DNA from 2 places in the Ruegeria sp. THAF33 genome. Region 2 is predicted to be linked to the other one. Evidence: riboswitches for the same ligand, from Rfam matches in the RefSeq annotation. Region 2 holds a riboswitch; the other holds the start of a gene.
The links. A riboswitch is a leader RNA that binds a small molecule or an ion and turns the genes downstream of it on or off. The one in region 2 is predicted to bind cobalamin.

Region 1: linked by a shared signal. The riboswitch ahead of FIU92_RS15585 (aromatic ring-hydroxylating dioxygenase subunit alpha) and the one ahead of FIU92_RS04735 (DUF1636 domain-containing protein) in region 2 are both predicted to bind cobalamin.

Annotation. Positions count from the first base shown of each region.
Region 1 covers NZ_CP045384.1:3,105,147-3,109,039, forward strand. Annotated here, with positions in the region: gene FIU92_RS15565 (DUF3833 domain-containing protein) at 1-602, shown strand, start outside; gene FIU92_RS15570 (DUF3833 family protein) at 599-1,141, shown strand; gene FIU92_RS15575 (hypothetical protein) at 1,171-1,344, opposite strand; gene FIU92_RS15580 (hypothetical protein) at 1,404-1,655, opposite strand; gene FIU92_RS22845 (hypothetical protein) at 1,658-1,867, opposite strand; cobalamin riboswitch at 1,922-2,126, shown strand; gene FIU92_RS15585 (aromatic ring-hydroxylating dioxygenase subunit alpha) at 2,208-3,461, shown strand; gene FIU92_RS15590 (hybrid-cluster NAD(P)-dependent oxidoreductase) at 3,467-3,893, shown strand, end outside.
Region 2 covers NZ_CP045384.1:929,205-933,097, reverse strand. Annotated here, with positions in the region: gene FIU92_RS04740 (SLC13 family permease) at 1-1,416, shown strand, start outside; gene FIU92_RS22720 (hypothetical protein) at 1,413-1,592, opposite strand; cobalamin riboswitch at 1,644-1,851, shown strand; gene FIU92_RS04735 (DUF1636 domain-containing protein) at 1,943-2,314, shown strand; gene cobW (cobalamin biosynthesis protein CobW) at 2,316-3,371, shown strand; gene cobN (cobaltochelatase subunit CobN) at 3,377-3,893, shown strand, end outside.

The DNA of each region.
Region 1 (3,893 bases), 1.3 Mb from region 2:
TCATCCTTCTGGTCCTTCTGACCGCTGTCTTCATCCGTGCAAGGCTGCTGAGCTTTCGCGCGCAATCGCCGTCCGATTACAGTGGTACCGGGCCAGATTTTTCGCTGAAAAAACACCTGAACGGAGAGATCTTGTCCGAGGGCCTGATCTATGGCCCCAACGGCAAAATGTCGAACAGCTTTGTCGCGCGCATGTCCGGCGAATGGCAAGGCAACTCTGGCACGCTGACCGAATACTTCACCTATTCCAATGGAAAACAGATGACCCGCAAATGGTACCTGACGCTGGGAACCGGCAACACGTTCACGGCAATGGCGGATGATATCGTGGGCGAAGGTCGGGGCATCATCTCGGGGTCCACGGTGAAACTGACCTATCGTATCATTCTGCCAGATGACGCCGGTGGACATACGTTGGATGTCACCGATTGGATGTATCTGACAGAAACCGGCGTCATCATGAATCGGTCCGAGATGCGCAAGTTTGGCGTCAAGGTCGCGGAACTGATCGCCACAATGCGTCCAAGCCCCAGTTCTAAACCGATGCATCCAAGTGGGTCAAACGGGTATGACGCGACTTTGGAAGGGAAGCCGTTGCAATGATCACCTTTCGCTCTTTCATCGCCTGCGTCGCCATCGCAAGCCTTGCACTTCTGGCGGCCTGCTCCAGCAAACCGAAGGTACCAAAAACGTTTCTGTCGGACCGACAGTTGAACCTCGAGGAATTTTTCGAAGGCAAAACAGTGGCCTACGGTCAGTTTCAGGATGTTCTGGGAAATATCCCCCGCAGATTCACGGTTGATATCGACGGGACATGGGACGGCGAAACCCTGACCCTGGTCGAAGACTTCGTCTACGACGATGGCGCGACGGAACAACGCATCTGGACATTGACCAAAACCGGAGAGGATACGTGGACCGGTACGGCGCCTGGCGTGCTGGGAACCGCCAGCGGGATTGAGCGCGGGGATACGTTCAACTGGAAATACAAGATCGACCTGCCGATCAAGGACGGGACCATGCGTGTCAAATTCGACGATTGGATGTGGCTGCTGGATGACGACCGTCTGCTGAACCGCGCGTATGTCTCACGCTATGGCGTCCGTCTGGGTGAAGTCATCCTGTTCTTCGAGAAGAAATAGGGCCGCCAGGACCGGTTTCATCACAAAAGTCAGTAGAAAATAAACTCGTCCACCAATGCTGTCGTCGATCCCTTGACCTCACCGGCCGTGTTTGCCCTTGGCCCGTCCGAGGCCGCGCCCTCGGCGCGTTCGCCGCCCTCGACCTTCAAGCGCGCGCGTTCTATCTGCCCCCAGAGGAAAAACAGACCATCCCGTTTTCCCATGAGGCGCGAAGGAACTGTTGTCCGCAAAACACCTGTTTTCGGTTTTGGCATCTGCTCTCTTACTGCCTCCGGTGTTTTCCACCATTTTCGGAAAACGTAATGGTTTTTCCCGAAAAAGACAATTTTTTATGGACAAAATGAGGTTTTCTACCGGCCGTTGACAAGGTGGACTGACAACTCTCGCATGACGGATATTCGCCTTCTTCACCTGCCCCATTGAAAGCCAGCACTATCCCAAACGGATCAACTTCACCGAAAAGGGCTTGCTGCAAACCTCCTTCACTTGGCTTGACACTCTCTTTTCCAGCCATGCTCAGGCGACGTGCAGCGTTTCGTTTCTGATCAGAGCAGCCGGGCCTTCGCCGTCGCGGTTGGGGGATAATTTGGCGGCGCCGATGTCAGACGTGGCCGCATCCATCGCAAGGCCATCGGCCACCGCAAAACGCCATGCTGGCGGGCCTGCCACGCCCCTGTGCCAAGGACTGTGATCCCGGCGCCGTCCACGCTGCCGGAAAATTTCCATGTCTGTTTTGAAACCGGAAATGTCGCAAGCATTTCAGCGCTCAAGCGGGTAAAAAGTAGGCTGCCATCGTGAGGTGCCGCTGCTTGATTCTCAGACAGCGGAGAATTGGGAAGCCGGTGGAATTCCGGCACTGCCCCCGCAACGGTAAGGAAGGTCAGGTTCGACAATCAACCACTGGGACGAGGATCCCGGGAAGGTGTCGCAACCGGGTGCAAGCCCCTTTCAAGTCCGGAAACCAGCCTTGCAGATATGTCAAACCGCGGGTGGCGGTGGGGGCACGGGTTTCGGACGTGGTCCTCGCGCGCCTCCGGACGGTTCCTCCCTGTCATCTGCCCAAGCAATGCCGCGGGGCGCGGCAGGAGAGCCAGAAGTGAACAATGTCCAAAACCTGTTGGCGCGTCGAATCCCGGGCTATGCTCTGGAACGGGCCTTTTACACCGACCCCGAGATCTTTCAGACCGACCTGGAAACCATCCACTATCGCGAATGGCTCTTTGCCATTCCCGCTTGCGAACTGGTGAAAGCCGGCGACTATGTAACATACAACGTGGGTGCCTATCGCGTGATCATCGTGCGCGGCGCCGACAACCAGATCCGGGCGTTTCACAACACCTGCCGCCATCGCGGCTCAATCATATGCAAGGCGGCAAAAGGCAACGCGCCGAAGCTGGTTTGCCCATATCACCAATGGACCTACGAGCTTGACGGCTCTTTGCTGTGGGCCCGCGACATGGGGCCGGAGTTTGATCCCAAGCAGCATGGTTTGAAGACGGTTCATTGCCGCGAGTTTGCCGGGTTGGTTTACATCTGTCTGGCGGATGTCGCCCCGGATTTTGACACGTTCGCCAATATCGCGCGCCCGTATCTTGAGCCGCATGATCTTGCGAATGCCAAGGTCGCCTTCGAAAGCACGATCATCGAGAACGGCAACTGGAAGCTGGTCTGGGAAAACAATCGCGAGTGCTATCACTGCGGCGGCAACCACCCTGCGCTGTGCCGGACCTTCCCTGATGATCCGGGCGTGACGGGGATCGAAGGCGGTGAAACCCCAGCCTATATGCAAGCCCATTTCGACAGGTGCCAGGCAACGGGTATGCCATCGCAGTTCTACCTGCACGAGGACGGCCAATATCGACTGGCGCGGATGCCGCTGAAAGAAGGGGCCGAGAGTTATACGATGGACGGGAAATCCGCCGTGCGCCGTTGGTTGGGCCGGTCGCCCTTTGCGGATGCGGGATCGCTTTTGAAATTCCACTATCCGACCACGTGGAACCACTTTCTTGCCGATCACTCGATTGTTTTCCGCGTCACGCCGATCAGCCCGACAGAGACCGAGGTCACGACCAAATGGCTGGTCAACAAGGATGCCGTTGAAGGCGTTGACTATGACGTGAAACGTCTGACCGAAGTCTGGGTCGCCACGAATGACGAAGATCGACAGGTGGTCGAGGACAACCAGCAGGGCATCAACAGCCCGGCCTATGTGCCCGGCCCATATTCAGCCATTCAGGAATCCGGCGTGCTGCAATTCGTGGATTGGTATTGCAACACAGTGTCGGCCCGCCTGGCCCCTGACTCAATGGCGGCGGAGTAAGTCTGATGAAAGACCTGAACACGCTTTCATCAGCCGTCTGGCAGGATGGAGAGATGCTGGAATGTGTCTCGGTCGTGCCCGAGATGCCGAACACTGCCAGCTTTTCGTTCCGGGCCCCCTCGGGGGCGCAGTTCGCCTATTACCCTGGTCAGTTCCTGACGCTCGAGATTCCGGCGCCCGGCCAGCCCGGGGGAGTCGTGCATCGCACCTACACGATCTCATCGTCGCCGTCGCGGCCGCGGTCGATCACCATCACCGCCAAAGCGCAACCCGACAGTATCGGCACGCGCTGGATGCTTGACAATCTTCAACCCGGCATGCGGATCAAGGCCATTGGGCCTGCGGGCCTGTTCACCAACGCGTTGAGCGATGCGCGCAAGTTCCTGTTTATCTCGGCTGGCTCGGGCATCACGCCGATGATGTCGATGACCA
Region 2 (3,893 bases):
ATTTTGGGCGGCACCATGACGATGGTGGGGTCGTCTCCTCTTATCCTGCTGAACGATCTGATCCTGACGGCAAATGACAATCTGCCGGCCTCTCAGAAAATGGAGCCCTTCGGCCTGTTCTCGGTCACGCCGATCGGTGCGGTTCTGATCCTGACGGGAATTGGTTACTTTCTGCTGTTGGGACGCTGGGTTTTGCCCGAGGCTGAAGGACCTGACAATACGGGTACCGGACAAGGGACACAGGAATACCTGCAAAGGGTCTATGGCCTCAAAGCCGATGTGTTCGAAGTCGTGGTGCCCGAGGACAGCCCCTTGGTCGGCGAGATTCTGGCCGACATCAACCACGAAAACCACCTGTACATCATTTCCACCTTCTATCGCGGCAAAACCTCGATGGTTCAGGTTTTGACAGCGGAAATAGCAGCGCCGTGTCGGCTGGCCATCGTCGGCCGCCGTTGGGAGGTCGAGAAGTTCGCCGAGAAATACGGGCTGACCGTTCTTCCGGATTTGGACATTTTCGTCGAAGAGTTCGCCCCAACCAATGCAGGCGTGGCCGAGGTGGTCATCACGCCCGACAGCAAGCTGATCGGCAAATGCCCCCGCGAGCTTTTGTTTCGCAAGACCTACGGGATGTCGCTGCTGGCCATTCACCGCGGCGAAGAGACGCTGAGCCATGTCGAGACCGAGGATCACGAATCCACTCAGATCGGGCTCGAAAAGTTTCAGGCGGGCGACATGCTTGTGGCACATACCAGATGGGACAACCTGATGCGGATCAAACGAGATCCGGATTTCGTCGTCGTGACGACGGACTTTCCTCAGGACGAGCTGCGGCCGCAAAAAGTCGGCTGGGCCCTGGCATTCTTCGCCATTTCGCTGTCGTTGATCCTGTTCACGGATGTCCGGCTTTCACTCTGTCTTCTTACCGGCGCGGTGGGCATGATGCTGACCCGTGTGCTCAGCGTGGACGAGGCATACCGCGCGGTCGGATGGAACACCGTATTCCTGCTCGCCTGCCTCATACCTTTGGGACAAGCCGTGCAGAACACAGGCACGGCCGCGTGGATCGCGCAGCAGATCATGATAATTCTGGACGGCTGGCCGCTCTGGTCGCTGCAAACCGGCATCGCCGTTCTGGCGACGGCCTTTTCTTTGGTCATGTCCAACGTGGGGGCCACGGTTCTGCTGGTGCCTCTGGCGGTATCAATTGCGGTGGCGGCGGGTGGAAACCCAGCCGTCTTTGCCCTGACGGTCGCCATATCGACCTCGAACAGCTTCATCATCCCAACCCATCAGGTAAACGCGTTGATCATGGGTCCGGCCGGATACAAGGTGATGGATTTCGTCCGCTCCGGCGGAATAATGACGGCGCTGTTTCTGGTCGTCTCGCTGCTCATGATAAACGTCATCTATTAGCGCAAGAGGATCCGGGGTGTTCGGTGGTCTTTACCCATCATCTGGACAGGTTCAGTCGAGGCACCGGTTGGCCATAGTCTACGCCCCTTGCTGAGATACCGTTCGTCGTCCGGCCCATCTCGGGCTGGGTCCCGGCACACCATGCCGCCCATCGACGCCCACAGGTCGCTTTCCATGCCTCTGCATAATTGTTGCGCGCGACTCGCTTGACAAGCAGGCCAGCGGTGCCGCATGTCCCTTTCGTTGGTGTCGGTGACAGCCGATGAAAAGGGAATGCGTCAACGGTCTTGCCGCCAAACGCAGCCGCCCCCGCGACCGTGAACGGAGAGGATGCCCAATGCCACTGGCTCGAAAGCCGGGAAGGCGGGACATCCGACAGAGGCCCGCCTCTGGCATCCGCAAGCCGGGAGACCTGCCAACAACCGAAGTTGAAACCGGGCGGGGTGTTCCGGTGTCGGGTCCATGACCAATCGTGGCCCGCATGAAACCCCGTCCCCCGCGAAGAGGATTTGGGGGGATGAGAGACATGACCGAGACCGCACCAGTCGAGTTGCTGGTCTGTACCACCTGCCGTCGCGGCCTGCCTGTCGAAGATGACGCGCAACGCCCGGGCGCTTTGTTGCACAAGGCCCTGGAACAGGCAGACCTGCCCGACGGTGTCACCCTGAAAGCCGTTGAATGCCTGTCAAACTGCGATCAAGGCTGTTCGATCGTGTTGCGCGGGCCGGGCCGCTGGACCTTCGTGTATGAAAACCTGAACGAAACAGATCATGTCGACGTCATCGTCGACGGCGCGACCAAGTATCTGGCCACTGAAGATGGTTTGGTGAAATGGCGCGAACGCCCCGAACATTTTCGCAAGAACTGTGCCTCGCGCATTCCCCCGATTGGAGCCTGACATGTCGAACCTCGAAAAACTCCCCGTCACAGTGATCACCGGCTTTCTGGGCTCGGGCAAGACCACTTTGGTGCGTCACCTGATGCAGAACCCGCAGGGCAAGCGCCTTGCCGTCGTGGTCAACGAGTTCGGCGATGTAGGCGTCGATGGCGACATCCTGAAATCCTGCGCCATTCCTGATTGCCCGGCGGAAAACATCATGGAACTGGCCAATGGCTGCATCTGCTGCACCGTGGCAGATGATTTCATTCCCACCATCGAGGCCCTGATGGCGTTGGAGCCGCGCCCGGATCATATCCTGATCGAAACCAGCGGTCTGGCCCTGCCGAAACCGCTGCTCAAGGCATTCGACTGGCCTGACATCCGCTCGAAGATCACCGTTGACGGCGTGATCGCCTTGGCCGATGCCGAGGCTGTGGCCGCAGGCCGTTTCGCGCCCAATGTCGAAGCGGTGGACGCCCAGCGCATGGCCGATGACTCGATCGACCACGAAACGCCCCTGTCCGAGGTGTTCGAGGATCAGATCTCGTGCGCCGACATCATCCTGCTGACCAAGCCCGACCTCGCCGGCCCCGAAGGCGTGGCCAAAGCGCGCGAGATCATCGCCGCCGAGGCGCCGCGCCCCCTGCCCGTCGTCGAAGTGGCCGAAGGTGCCGTGGACGTGCGCGTTGTGCTGGGTCTGGAAGCCGCCGCCGAGGATGACATGGACGCCCGACCCTCGCATCACGACGGCCATCACGATCACGAGCATGACGATTTCGAAAGCATCATCGTCGAGCTGCCCGAGCAGACCGAACCGGCCCAACTGATCGCCAATATCGAACGCCTCGCCAATGAACTGAACATCCTGCGCGTCAAAGGGTATGCCGCCGTTCAGGGCAAACCCATGCGCCTGCTGGTTCAGGCGGTCGGCGCGCGGGTACGGCACCAGTATGACCGCCCGTGGGAACCCGGTGAAGACCGTCGTTCGCGTCTGGTCGTCATCGCCGAGCATGACGATATCAAAGAGGCGGAAATCCGCGAAATCCTCGTGGGTGTGCGTGAGGCTGCCGAGTAAGACACATGCACGTCGTCTTCCGCGAAAGCCACGGGCTCGAGGAAACCGAGACCCCAACCGATCTGGGCCAGAGCCCGGCGGAACTGGTGGTGCTGTCGTTTTCGGACAGCGATCTGGGGGCTTTCGCGGCGGGCTGGCATCGCGGCGGCGGGCCCGAGGGACGGATGCCCTCGTTGCGGCTGGCCAACCTGGCGGCGCTGAAACACCCGCTGTCGGTCGACACCTATGTCGAACAGACGCTCGAGGGCGCTAAGGGCATTCTGATCCGTCTGATCGGCGGCGTCCCCTACTGGGCTTATGGGTTGCAGCAGGTTCTGGCGCTGGCGCAGGCCAAGGGCATCGCGCTGGCGGTGCTGCCCGCTGACGGGCGCGAGGACACGCGGCTGGATGACTATTCCACCCTGCCGGTCTCGACCCTGCGGCGGCTGGCGCATCTGTGCGATACCGGCGGCGAGGTCGCGGCACAGGCGGCGTTGGCGCAGATGGCTTTGGCGGCGGGGCTTTATGCCGGTCCGGTGATGG